Regions from separate parts of the Pseudomonas sp. PLMAX genome, predicted to be linked through region 1. Evidence: riboswitches for the same ligand, from Rfam matches in the RefSeq annotation. Region 1 holds a riboswitch; the other holds the start of a gene.

Region 1 (5,510 bases):
TCGGCTTGCGGCAGTTCGATGGAGATGGAATCGAAGGCGTCGTGATCGTGGTCGTCATGATCATCGCCATCGTGGTGATGATCATGGTGGCTGTGACGGCTGTCGATGTGCTCTTCGGAACCGGCGCCAAGGCCGATCAGCACGTCCAGCGGCAAGCGACCGCTGCTGGCTTCGATAACTTTCACCGCCGGCGGCAATTCCTCGGCGACTTCCAGGCGCACGCGAGCCAGGTCTTCCGGGCTGATCAGGTCGGCCTTGTTGAGGATCACCAGGTCAGCGCTGGACAGTTGGTCGGCGAACAGTTCGTGCAGCGGCGATTCGTGGTCCAGGTTCGGGTCGAGTTTGCGCTGGGCGTCGACCTGGTCCGGGAAGGCGGCGAAGGTGCCCGCCGCCACGGCCGGGCTGTCGACCACGGTGATCACCGCATCGACGGTGCAGGCACTGCGAATTTCCGGCCACTGGAAGGCTTGCACCAGCGGTTTTGGCAGGGCCAGGCCCGAGGTTTCGATCAGGATGTGGTCGAGATCGCCGCGACGGGCCACCAGTTCGCGCATTACCGGGAAGAACTCTTCCTGCACGGTGCAGCACAGGCAGCCGTTGGCCAGCTCATAGACACGGCCGTTGGCTTCTTCTTCAGTGCAACCGATGGAGCACTGCTTGAGGATTTCGCCGTCGATGCCCAGTTCGCCGAACTCGTTGACGATCACCGCGATGCGGCGGCCCTGGGCGTTGTCGAGCATGTGCCGCAGCAAGGTGGTCTTGCCCGAGCCGAGGAAACCGGTGACGATGGTGACGGGGAGTTTGGCCAGTGTTTTCATCGGATGCCCTTTGGCAAGGTGGCGGGCATACGGGACGAGGACCGGCCACGCACAAGCGCGCCAGAAGCGTTCGCCACCGGATCACCCCGCCCGGTTGTAGTGAGAATCTGTATCGAGGCAGGTCTCCTGGCTGACGGTGTGCTGGCCTTCAAGCCTGGCATTCGCTGCGCCTTCCCGCGGGCTCGGACTTGAGCGTGCAGTGGCGTGGCAGCGAACATCACCGTTCACAGTTGCGGGGGCAGCCGCGGCATTGACCGCGTTCCCTTCTTAGCTTCGACAAATGCCGAAGAACCTCGAATGCGCAAGGCTACGCATGGTATTGGGGCGGGTCAATGTTCACATGAGATTGGCGGCGCCCCCTTCGCGAGCAAGCCCGCTCCCACATGGGAATGCGATCACCTGTGGGAGAGAGCTTGCTCGCGATGGGGTCGACTCGGTCCCGAGTTGAGAACCCTTGCCAATTGACGCCCGCCCCTCGCCCATGCTCTCCTACGCACCTTGTTACGGGTGCCCTTCACAGGGTGAAACGGGAAACCGGTGAATCATGTGCTTTACTCAAGCCCATGTCAGTCCGGTGCTGCCCCCGCAACGGTAAGCGAGCGAAGCGTCAGATCCACTGTGCCAACGTGGCATGGGAAGGTGACGCTTGCAGGTCAAGGCTAACGCCTGCGCCCCTCGTGAGCCCGGAGACCGGCCCGCAACACAAAGTGACCAACACGATCACTGACTCAACAAACCCGCGGTGGGCGGGCGCTGTTCGGACTTCTGCGCGCTCGGTCGTGCGAGGGCCTGCCTGCGCTCTTATTCCCCGCTGACAGAACAGAGGGAAGCGCCATGTCGATCATCAGCAGCACCGGCCACAGCACCACCGCCAGCAGCACCACTACCCTGTCCCAACGCCTTACCGCCGCCGCTTGCGCGTCGATCCTTGGCGCGTGCCTGGTGTATTTCGCCGGTTTCTCGCACATCGAAGCGGTGCACAACGCCGCTCACGATACCCGCCACAGCTCAGCGTTCCCGTGCCATTGAGACCTGCCGACATGATCAAGCGTATTGCGCAAACCGCAGGTTTCAGCGGGCTGCTGGCTGCCCTGCTGCTGACCCTGCTGCAGAGTTTCTGGGTTTCTCCGCTGATCTTGCAGGCCGAAACCTACGAGAAATCGGAACCTGCCGCCGTTGAAGTCCACGAACACGCCGCGGGCGTCGCTGCCCACAGCCACGACGCCGAAGCCTGGGAGCCGGAAGACGGCTGGCAGCGCGTGCTGTCGACCACCGGCGGTAACCTGGTGGTGGCAGTCGGCTTCGCCTTGATGCTCGCCGGCCTCTATACCCTGCGCGCGCCGACCAAGACCTCCCAGGGCCTGCTCTGGGGCCTGGCCGGTTACGTTACCTTCGTGTTGGCGCCGACGCTCGGCCTGCCGCCCGAGTTGCCGGGCACCGCGGCGGCGGATCTGGCGCAACGGCAGATCTGGTGGATCGGTACTGCAGCTTCCACCGCAGTCGGCATCGCCCTGATCGTATTCAGCCGAAACTGGCTGATGAAGATTCTCGGCGTAGCCATCCTCGCCGTTCCGCACGTGATTGGCGCACCGCAACCTGAGGTGCATTCGATGCTCGCTCCAGAAGCTCTGGAAGCTCAGTTCAAGATCGCTTCGCAGCTGACCAACGTGGCGTTCTGGCTGGCCCTGGGCCTGATCAGTGCGTGGTTGTTCCGCCGCAAAAGCGACGGTCAATACCAAGCATGACTGAACTTGGCACAGCGCCGACCCTGGTGGTCGGCCTGGGCTGCCAGCGTGGCTGCCCCGTCAGCACGCTGCGGGCATTGCTCGACCAGGCATTGCAGGCGCACCAGATCGAACTGCATCAGATCAAGGCCCTGGCCAGCATCGACCAGAAGCGCGGCGAACCGGCCCTGAGCGAACTGGCCGAGCAGCTTGGGCTGCAGATGATGTATTTCAGCAGTGAACAACTGGCGGGCTATCAACCCCGACTCAGTCACCATTCGGATATCGCCTTTGAACGGACCGGGTGCTATGGCGTGGCAGAAAGCGCCGCCCTGGCGCTGGCCGAACAACTGGCCAACGCCCCGGCCAAATTGCTGATCCCGCGACAAAAATATGCCCAGGCCACCCTGGCATTGGCCGGCGCCGCGTAAAATCCCCGATAATCCACACGTTCGATCATGAGCAATCTTCATCTGAAGCCTGCCCATCCCCCTATTTCCAACAGGAACTGACGATGACCGTCTACTTCATTGGCGCAGGTCCCGGCGACCCCGAACTGATCACCGTCAAGGGCCAGCGGCTGATTCGCAGCTGCCCGGTGATCATCTATGCCGGCTCGCTGGTGCCCGCCGCGGTACTGGAAGGACACCGCGCCGAACGGGTGGTCAACAGCGCCGAATTGCACCTGGAACAGATCATCGAACTGATCAGCGCGGCCCATGCCAAGGGTCAGGACGTGGCTCGCGTGCATTCCGGTGATCCGAGCCTGTATGGCGCCATCGGTGAGCAGATTCGCCATTTGCGTGAACGGGATATTCCTTTCGAAATCATTCCCGGTGTCACCGCAACGGCAGCCTGCGCGGCGCTTCTGGGCACAGAACTGACCTTGCCGGACGTGTCACAGAGCGTGATCCTGACGCGCTATGCCGACAAGACCGTGATGCCCGCCGGAGAAGAACTGGCCAGCTTGGCGCAGCACGGGGCGACCATGGCGATTCATCTGGGGGTCAATCACCTGGCAAAAATCGTCGAGGAGCTGCTGCCGTTTTACGGCGCCGACTGCCCGATTGCGGTGATTCACCGGGCGACCTGGCCGGATCAGGATTGGGTGGTGGGGACGCTTGAGGACATTGCCGGGAAGGTTGAAGCCAAGGGGTTTCGGCGTACGGCGTTGATTCTCGTGGGTCGGGTGTTGGGCAGTGAGCATTTCAGTGAGTCGTCGCTGTATCGTGCTGGACATGCGCATTTGTATCGGCCATAGGGCCTCTTCGCTGGCAAGCCAGCTCCTACAGATTTTGTGTTGACCGCGATAGGGCCAGTGGATTTCACCCATAAAAAAACGGCGCTCACGGGGCGCCGTTTTTTTATGCCGCAGCGAACACCTTAGTAGTAGGCGTTTTCTTTCTGCGTGTGGTCAGTCACGTCACGCACACCCTTGAGCTCGGGAATACGCTCGAGCAAGGTGCGCTCGATGCCTTCCTTCAAGGTCACGTCGGCCTGGCCGCAGCCTTGGCAACCGCCACCGAATTGCAGGACGGCAATGCCGTCTTCGACCACGTCGATCAGGCTGACCTGGCCGCCGTGGCTGGCCAGCCCCGGGTTGATCTCGGTTTGCAGGTAGTAGTTGATGCGCTCGTTGACCGGGCTGTCGGCGTTGACCATCGGCACTTTGGCGTTTGGCGCCTTGATGGTCAGCTGGCCGCCCATGCGGTCGGTGGCGTAGTCGACCACGGCATCGTCCAGGAACGCTTCGCTGAAATGGTCGATGTAGGCGGTGAAGCTTTTCAGCCCCAGCGCGGTGTCTTCGGGTTTTTCTTCGCCCGGCTTGCAGTAGGCAATGCAGGTTTCGGCGTACTGGGTGCCAGGCTGGGTGATGAAGACGCGAATGCCAATGCCCGGGGTGTTCTGCTTGGAGAGCAGATCAGCCAGGTAATCGTGGGCGGCGTCGGTGATGGTAATAGCGGTCATGGAAACTCCTCGCAGGCTTGGACGCAGTTTACGCCAATCATCGCCGCGGACAAAGTCCTAGTATTTTTGTCGGGAAAAGATGCGGAGCTTACCCCTGTGGGAGCGGGCTTGCTCGCGAAGGCGGTGGAGCGGTCACCATTGATGTTGTCTGACATGACGCCTTCGCGAGCAAGCCCGCTCCCACAGGGGGTTCGGGGTTTTAGAGGTTCTCGTAGCGATTCATGTCCAGCACGCCCTCTTCCACCGGTTCGGTTTCGTGGATATAGCGACTCAAATCATGGAAATACTGCCAGAACTGCGGGTGGCTGCGACGGATCCCCCAGCGCTCGACGATTTTCTCCAAACGATTGGCATCCTTGGCATTCTCCATCTCATCGACAAATTGTGGCACTTGATCGGCGGGGATATTGAACATGAAGTTCGGGTAACTGCTCAGAACCCCGGGGAAAATGGTCAGCGTGTCGAGCCCCGGCTGGTACCGTAGCGACTCACCGATCAGGAACGCCACATTACTGTGCGCGCGGTTGCGCAGCAGGCTGTAGACCACACGCTGACCGCTCGCGGTTTCGACCCGCAGCATGGTCGCTTCCGGCAGTAGATCGATGACCCTGAGCCCGGCTGCCGGCCGTGAGGCCAGGCGACTCAACGACTGCTCGGCGGCCTGCAGCGCTGGATCGATGTTCGGCCGCGAGCAATAGGCGCCGTCGCAGCGGTTGATCGGATCAGGCCTGGCATCCAGCTCGCCGTAGCGTGCCAGCAACTGCATCGCAAAGTCGCGCTTGGGGTCCTGTTCGTTGAGTTTCAGCGCGGTCGGCGTGTCGTCGTCGATGGATTCATAGTCCAGCCACATCTTGAATCTCCCGCTGTTCTGGTACCAGTCGTCGAGGTACCCCTCCCGCGAGTCAGCCGGCATCAGGCGCAGGAAATTCTGCTCGGCGCCATTGCGGATCAGGTCGAAATACAGGCGCGTCTGGGCCTGGTGGGACACATTGCCAAACAC
Region 2 (5,510 bases), 2.3 Mb from region 1:
CGATCGTCCATCAGCGCGGCGACCAGCACCTCGGCGCAATCGTTGATGCCCTCGACCTTGAGCTGCATGAACTCGTCGGTGCGCTCACCCAGGGCCTCGGCGGTGCGCACGCGCTCCTGCTCCACCAGGACCTGGATCTGGCTGCGTAGCGCGCGGTCACTGATGCGGATGAAGCGCCAGGGCTGCATCAGGCCGACACTCGGGGCCTGATGCGCGGCTTCGAGCAGGCGCCGCAGTAAATCGGGCTCGACCGTGCCGCCCGCGAAGTGGCGCATGTCGCGGCGTTCGCCAATGGCGCGGTAGACCGCATCGCGTTCGGCTTCGGAGAAGGCGTTGTCGGTCATGGCCTCTTCGCTGTAGGAGCTGGCTTGCCAGCGAAGGCGGCCTCAAGGTCGGGCGCAAACAACGCGGCAACCGCCTTCGGATTGGACGGAAAATAAAAATGCACATAAGAGGCCGTCATCCGCCCCTCGCGATAAACCGCCTCTGCCCCGCGTCCGCCGTTAGGGCTCAAGCCCCGGGCAATCGGTGTCAGTTCGGTGGTGGTCAAGGAATGATGATAAGTGTGCCCACGCAGTGAACCTTCCGGTAGCTCAACCGCCTGCAAGGCCAACGCAGCCAGGCGCTTCTGCATCACCGCATCGCCCTTCAACAAGCCGACCAGCTCTGCCCGAGTACCCTCGACATCGGTCAGCGAATCGAGCAGATAAAGCATCCCGCCACATTCCGCCAACAAGGGTTTGCCCGCCGCGTGGTGCGCGCGGATCGCCGCCAACATCGAGGTGTTCTGCGACAGCGCCACATGGTGCAATTCCGGATAGCCGCCCGGCAGATACAAGCTGTCCGCCTCGGGCAAAACAGCGTCACGGATCGGCGAGAAAAACCGCAACTCGGCACCCATCGCCCGCAACAGATCCAGGCTGGCGCCATAGGTGAAGGCAAACGCCTCATCACGGGCCACGGCGATGCGCACGCCAGCCAGAAGCGGTTCGGCCGCTATTACATCCGGCGCGGCGAAGGTCACCGCCGGTGGCAGCGCGACTTCGCAACTGCTGGCCAGGGCGTCTGCCGCTGCATCCAGGCGCACGTCCAGGTCGTTCAACTCGCTGGCTTGCACCAGGCCCAGGTGGCGACTTGGCAATTCAATGCCGGTCTCCCGAGACAAGGCGCCGTACCAGCGCAGGCCTTCGGTCAGGCTGCCTTCGAGTAGTTGCGCATGGCGCAGGGTGCCCACGCGGTTGGCCAGCACGCCGGCAAACGGCAAGTCCGGCTGATAGCGCGCCAGGCCCAGGGCCAGTGCGCCAAAGGTCTGGGCCATGGCGGTACCGTCGATCACAGCGAGCACCGGCACGCCGAAATGCCGCGCCAGATCGGCACTCGACGGCGTACCGTCGAACAGCCCCATGACGCCTTCGATCAGGATCAGGTCAGCCTCCGCGGCGGCCTCCCACAACAGGCGACGGCTTTCCTGCTCGCCGACCATCCACATGTCCAGTTGATACACCGGCGCACCGCTGGCGCGTTCGAGGATCATCGGGTCGAGAAAATCCGGGCCACACTTGAATACCCGCACCTTGCGTCCCTGGTTGCGATGCAACCGGGCCAGCGCGGCGGTCACGGTGGTCTTGCCCTGGCCGGAGGCCGGCGCGGCAATCAGTACCGCCGGGCAATGACGAGGTTGATTCACAGCTCGACGCCTTTTTGCGCTTTGATACCGGCCTGGAAGGCGTGCTTGATCATGCCCATTTCGGTGACGGTGTCGGCCAGTTCGACCATCTCCGGCTTGGCGCCGCGACCGGTGACCACCACGTGCTGCATTGGCGGGCGCCCTTGCAGGTCGCTGAGCACCTGATCGAGATCGAGGTAGCCGTGCTTGAGGGCGATGTTCAGCTCGTCCAGCACCACAAGGCCAATCGATGGGTCGCGCAGCAGTTGCTGCGATACCGCCCAGGCCGCTTCGGCCGCCGCGATGTCGCGCTGGCGATCCTGGGTCTCCCAGGTAAAACCCTCACCCATCACATGAAAACGCACCTGCTCGGGGAAGCGCCGGAAGAACAGTTCTTCGCCGGTGCTGTTACGCCCCTTGATGAACTGCACCACACCGCACTGCATGCCATGCCCCATGGCACGGGCGAGCATGCCGAAGGCCGAGCTGCTCTTGCCTTTGCCGTTGCCGGTCAGCACCAGCAGCAGGCCGCATTCGTTCGGGGAATTGGCGATGCGTTCGTCGATCACGGCCTTTTTGCGCAGCATGCGCGCCAGATGACGTTCGTCACGATCAGGGGTATCAGACATGGGGGAGCTCTCCGTTGAGGCAGGATTAACGGCGGGCAGGCACAAGAATAGACGGCAAGAAACCTGGCATCGCCCACCGTGATGCCGCTTGGATGGATCAGGCCGGTCTCCGGGCTCATGAGCGGCGTATTGCCAGACTGCGCGCCTTCCCGCATCAACGATCGACGCAGTGGCTTCTGACGCAGTTTTCACTCATTTACCGTTGCGGGGGCAGCGCCGGGATCGCAGGGCTTCATCGACTGAAGCACTCAACTCACCGGCTTCCCTGTTTCACTCTGTCGACCCAAGTCACAGAGCACCTGAAACAAGCGGCGAAGGTTAGAGGGTTGGGGGTGGAGCGTCAATTGAAGACGTGGCGGTGCCGCGAATAACTGCCCACCTTCAAGAAAGTGACGTCAATCTTGTGCCACAGGCCCAGCAGTGATATCAAATAGCCACAACACCACATCACAATAACAAGGGTGAACCCCATGCAAGGCATCATTATCAGCAATCCGCAGCTGGAATTCCTGCGTCCGGTCCTGGAACGCTGGTTCGACTGCATCGACCGCTACAACGCCGTGCGCGGCGACAACGAAACCCCCTACTGGCTCGACGAAAAAGCCAACCTCGGCCTGCTGTCCGCTGCGGCCTGGATGGCCGAAATGATCACCCTGCAACAATCACCTACCCGCAAACAGACCGAAGAAGGCGAACGCAACGGCCGCGCCGATCTGTTTATCGCCACGCCCGAAGCACGCGCCTGGCTGCAGACCACGCAACGCTGGCCACGGGTCAACAGCCTGAACCTGACCCAGGCCCTGCTGGACATCACCAGCGACGCGAAAAAAATCAGCTACGCCAGCGACCTGAAAATCGGCTGCCTGTTCGTCGCGCCGCACAAGAACCAGCAAGGCGCCACCCCCGAAGAACTTCAGGACATGGTCGATGACCTGCAAAAGGAGCACAGCTGCGCCGTGGCCTGGTATTTCCCCTATGCCTATCGCAAGTTGCGCAACGAAGCCGGTCACTATCACCCCGGTATTGCCGTGCTGCTCAAGGAAGCTCGCGGCTGACGTTGAACCATCGGGCTGCCGCGCTTCTCTATGGTTTAAGTCACTTCATTCATAGGGAAAGTCAGCAATGCGCACGTCTCAGCTGGTTTTCGTTATCGCATTAGCGGGAGGGCTCGCCGCCTGTGGCGAAACCGCCCGCTTGCAAGTCACCGACGGCACCGGGCCGTCCCCCAAGCTCCCGGAACCCAACAAGACCCTGTTCCCGACGATGAACATCGCCCCGGCCATCGGCTGGGCGGACGGCGCCAAACCCATCGCGGCCAGCGGCACCCAGGTCGGCGCCTTCGCCGAGGGCCTCGATCATCCGCGCTGGCTCTACGTGCTGCCCAATGGCGACGTGCTGGTCGCCGAAACCAACGCCCCGCCCAAACCCGATGACAACAAAGGCATCAAGGGCTGGATCACCAAGAAAGTCATGGGACGTGCCGGTGCCGCCGTGCCGAGCCCAAACCGCATCACGCTGCTGCGCGACAGCAACCACGATGGCATCGCCGAAACCCGCACGGTGTTCCTGGAAAACCTCAACTCGCCCTTTGGCATGACCCTGGTCGGCAATGACCTGTACGTTGCCGACACCGACCGGCTGTTGCGCTTTCGCTATGTCGATGGCGACACGGCCATCAAGTCGCAGCCGATCAAAGTCGTCGACCTGCCAGGGGGCACCCTGAATCACCACTGGACCAAGAACGTCATCGCCAGCAAGGACGGGAGCAAGCTGTACGTCACGGTGGGCTCCAACAGCAACGTCGGCGAAAACGGCATGGACCAGGAGCAAGGGCGCGCGGCGATCTGGGAAGTGGATCGTGCCACCGGCAACCACCGGATCTTCGCTTCAGGCCTGCGCAACCCCAACGGCATGGCCTGGGAGCCACAAAGCGGCGCGCTGTGGACCGCCGTCAACGAGCGCGACGAAATCGGCAGCGACCTGGTGCCGGACTACATCACCTCGGTCAAGGACGGCGCTTTCTATGGCTGGCCATTCAGCTATTACGGCCAGCACGTCGACGTGCGCGTCGAGCCGCCAAACCCCGACCTTGTGGCCAAGGCGATTGCCCCGGACTACGCGGTCGGCCCGCACACCGCCTCATTGGGCCTGACCTTTGCCGAAGGCAACAAGCTGCCGGCGCAGTTCAAGGAAGGCGCTTTCATCGGCCAGCACGGCTCATGGAACCGCAAGCCGCATAGTGGCTACAAAGTGATATTCGTGCCCTTCAGCGGCGGCAAACCGAGCGGTCAACCGGTGGATGTGCTCAGCGGTTTTCTCAATGATGAGGAAAAAGCCATGGGCCGGCCGGTGGGTGTGGTGGTTGATCAGCAAGGGGGTTTGCTGGTGGCCGATGATGTGGGGAACAAGGTGTGGCGGGTGTCGGCGGTGCAATAACCTGCACATGAAACAGGCCTGTCGGTCGGCCGCCTTGCTTCGGATTTGGCTTTGGCTTTGGCTTTGGTTCTGGCTTTTGATTTTGATCTTGATCTTGATCTTGATCTTCTTGCCCCATCGTGAGGCCGAGTGGAGGTTCTGCGCAGTGGGTAAACCGGCATGGATGCCGGTTTAGCCGCGCTGGGCCATGGATGGCCCATCGCGGCGGGCCCACGGAGCAGGACCGGAGCGAGGGCATGCCGAGCCACAGCGAGGCACCGAACGCCAGGGGCAAGAGCCCTTGGTTACTTGGGGCTTTTCCAAGTGACTCGCCGTAAGGGCGAAACCATAGGTGGCCGTTACCGAAGGAATGGATATGTACTCCGTCATCAAAAAAAAGGTCGGCTGTGAGATCGTCATCGCTGGCAAGCCAGCTCCCACAGTTGATCGGGTACAGCCGGGAGAGATGGGTCGGCTGTCAGGCCGCCATCGCTGGCAAGCCAGCTCCTACAGTGGATCGTGTACAGCCGTAGGAGATGGGTCGGCTGTCAGGCCGCCTTCGCCAGCAGGCTGGCTCCCACAGTAGATCGGGTACGGCCGTGGGGAGATGGTGCGGTTGTCAGGCCGTCATCGCTGGCAAGCCAGCTCCTACAGTGGATCGTGTACAGCCGTGGGAGATGGGTCGGCTGTCAGGCCGCGCCATCGCCCGCAGGCTGGCTCCCACAATAGATCGGGTACGGCCGTGTGGAGATGGTGAGGCTGTCAGGCCGTCATCGCTGGCAAGCCAGCTCCCACAGTAG

The links. A riboswitch is a leader RNA that binds a small molecule or an ion and turns the genes downstream of it on or off. The one in region 1 is predicted to bind cobalamin.
Region 2: it holds a riboswitch for cobalamin, as region 1 does, so the genes downstream of both, cobO (cob(I)yrinic acid a,c-diamide adenosyltransferase) here and DKB71_RS19275 (CbtB-domain containing protein) in region 1, are expected to answer to the same signal.

Annotation. Positions count from the first base shown of each region.
Region 1 covers NZ_CP064949.1:4,225,238-4,230,747, forward strand. The annotation lists gene cobW (cobalamin biosynthesis protein CobW) at 1-818, opposite strand, end outside; cobalamin riboswitch at 917-1,129, opposite strand; cobalamin riboswitch at 1,307-1,532, shown strand; gene DKB71_RS19275 (CbtB-domain containing protein) at 1,653-1,847, shown strand; gene DKB71_RS19280 (CbtA family protein) at 1,859-2,563, shown strand; gene DKB71_RS19285 (cobalamin biosynthesis protein) at 2,560-2,973, shown strand; gene cobM (precorrin-4 C(11)-methyltransferase) at 3,057-3,803, shown strand; gene nfuA (Fe-S biogenesis protein NfuA) at 3,926-4,510, opposite strand; gene DKB71_RS19300 (fatty acid cis/trans isomerase) at 4,710-5,510, opposite strand, start outside.
Region 2 covers NZ_CP064949.1:1,940,498-1,946,007, reverse strand. The annotation lists gene bluB (5,6-dimethylbenzimidazole synthase) at 1-344, opposite strand, end outside; gene DKB71_RS08990 (cobyrinate a,c-diamide synthase) at 341-1,687, opposite strand; gene cobO (cob(I)yrinic acid a,c-diamide adenosyltransferase) at 1,684-2,295, opposite strand; cobalamin riboswitch at 2,378-2,613, opposite strand; gene DKB71_RS08980 (hypothetical protein) at 2,766-3,350, shown strand; gene DKB71_RS08975 (PQQ-dependent sugar dehydrogenase) at 3,418-4,731, shown strand.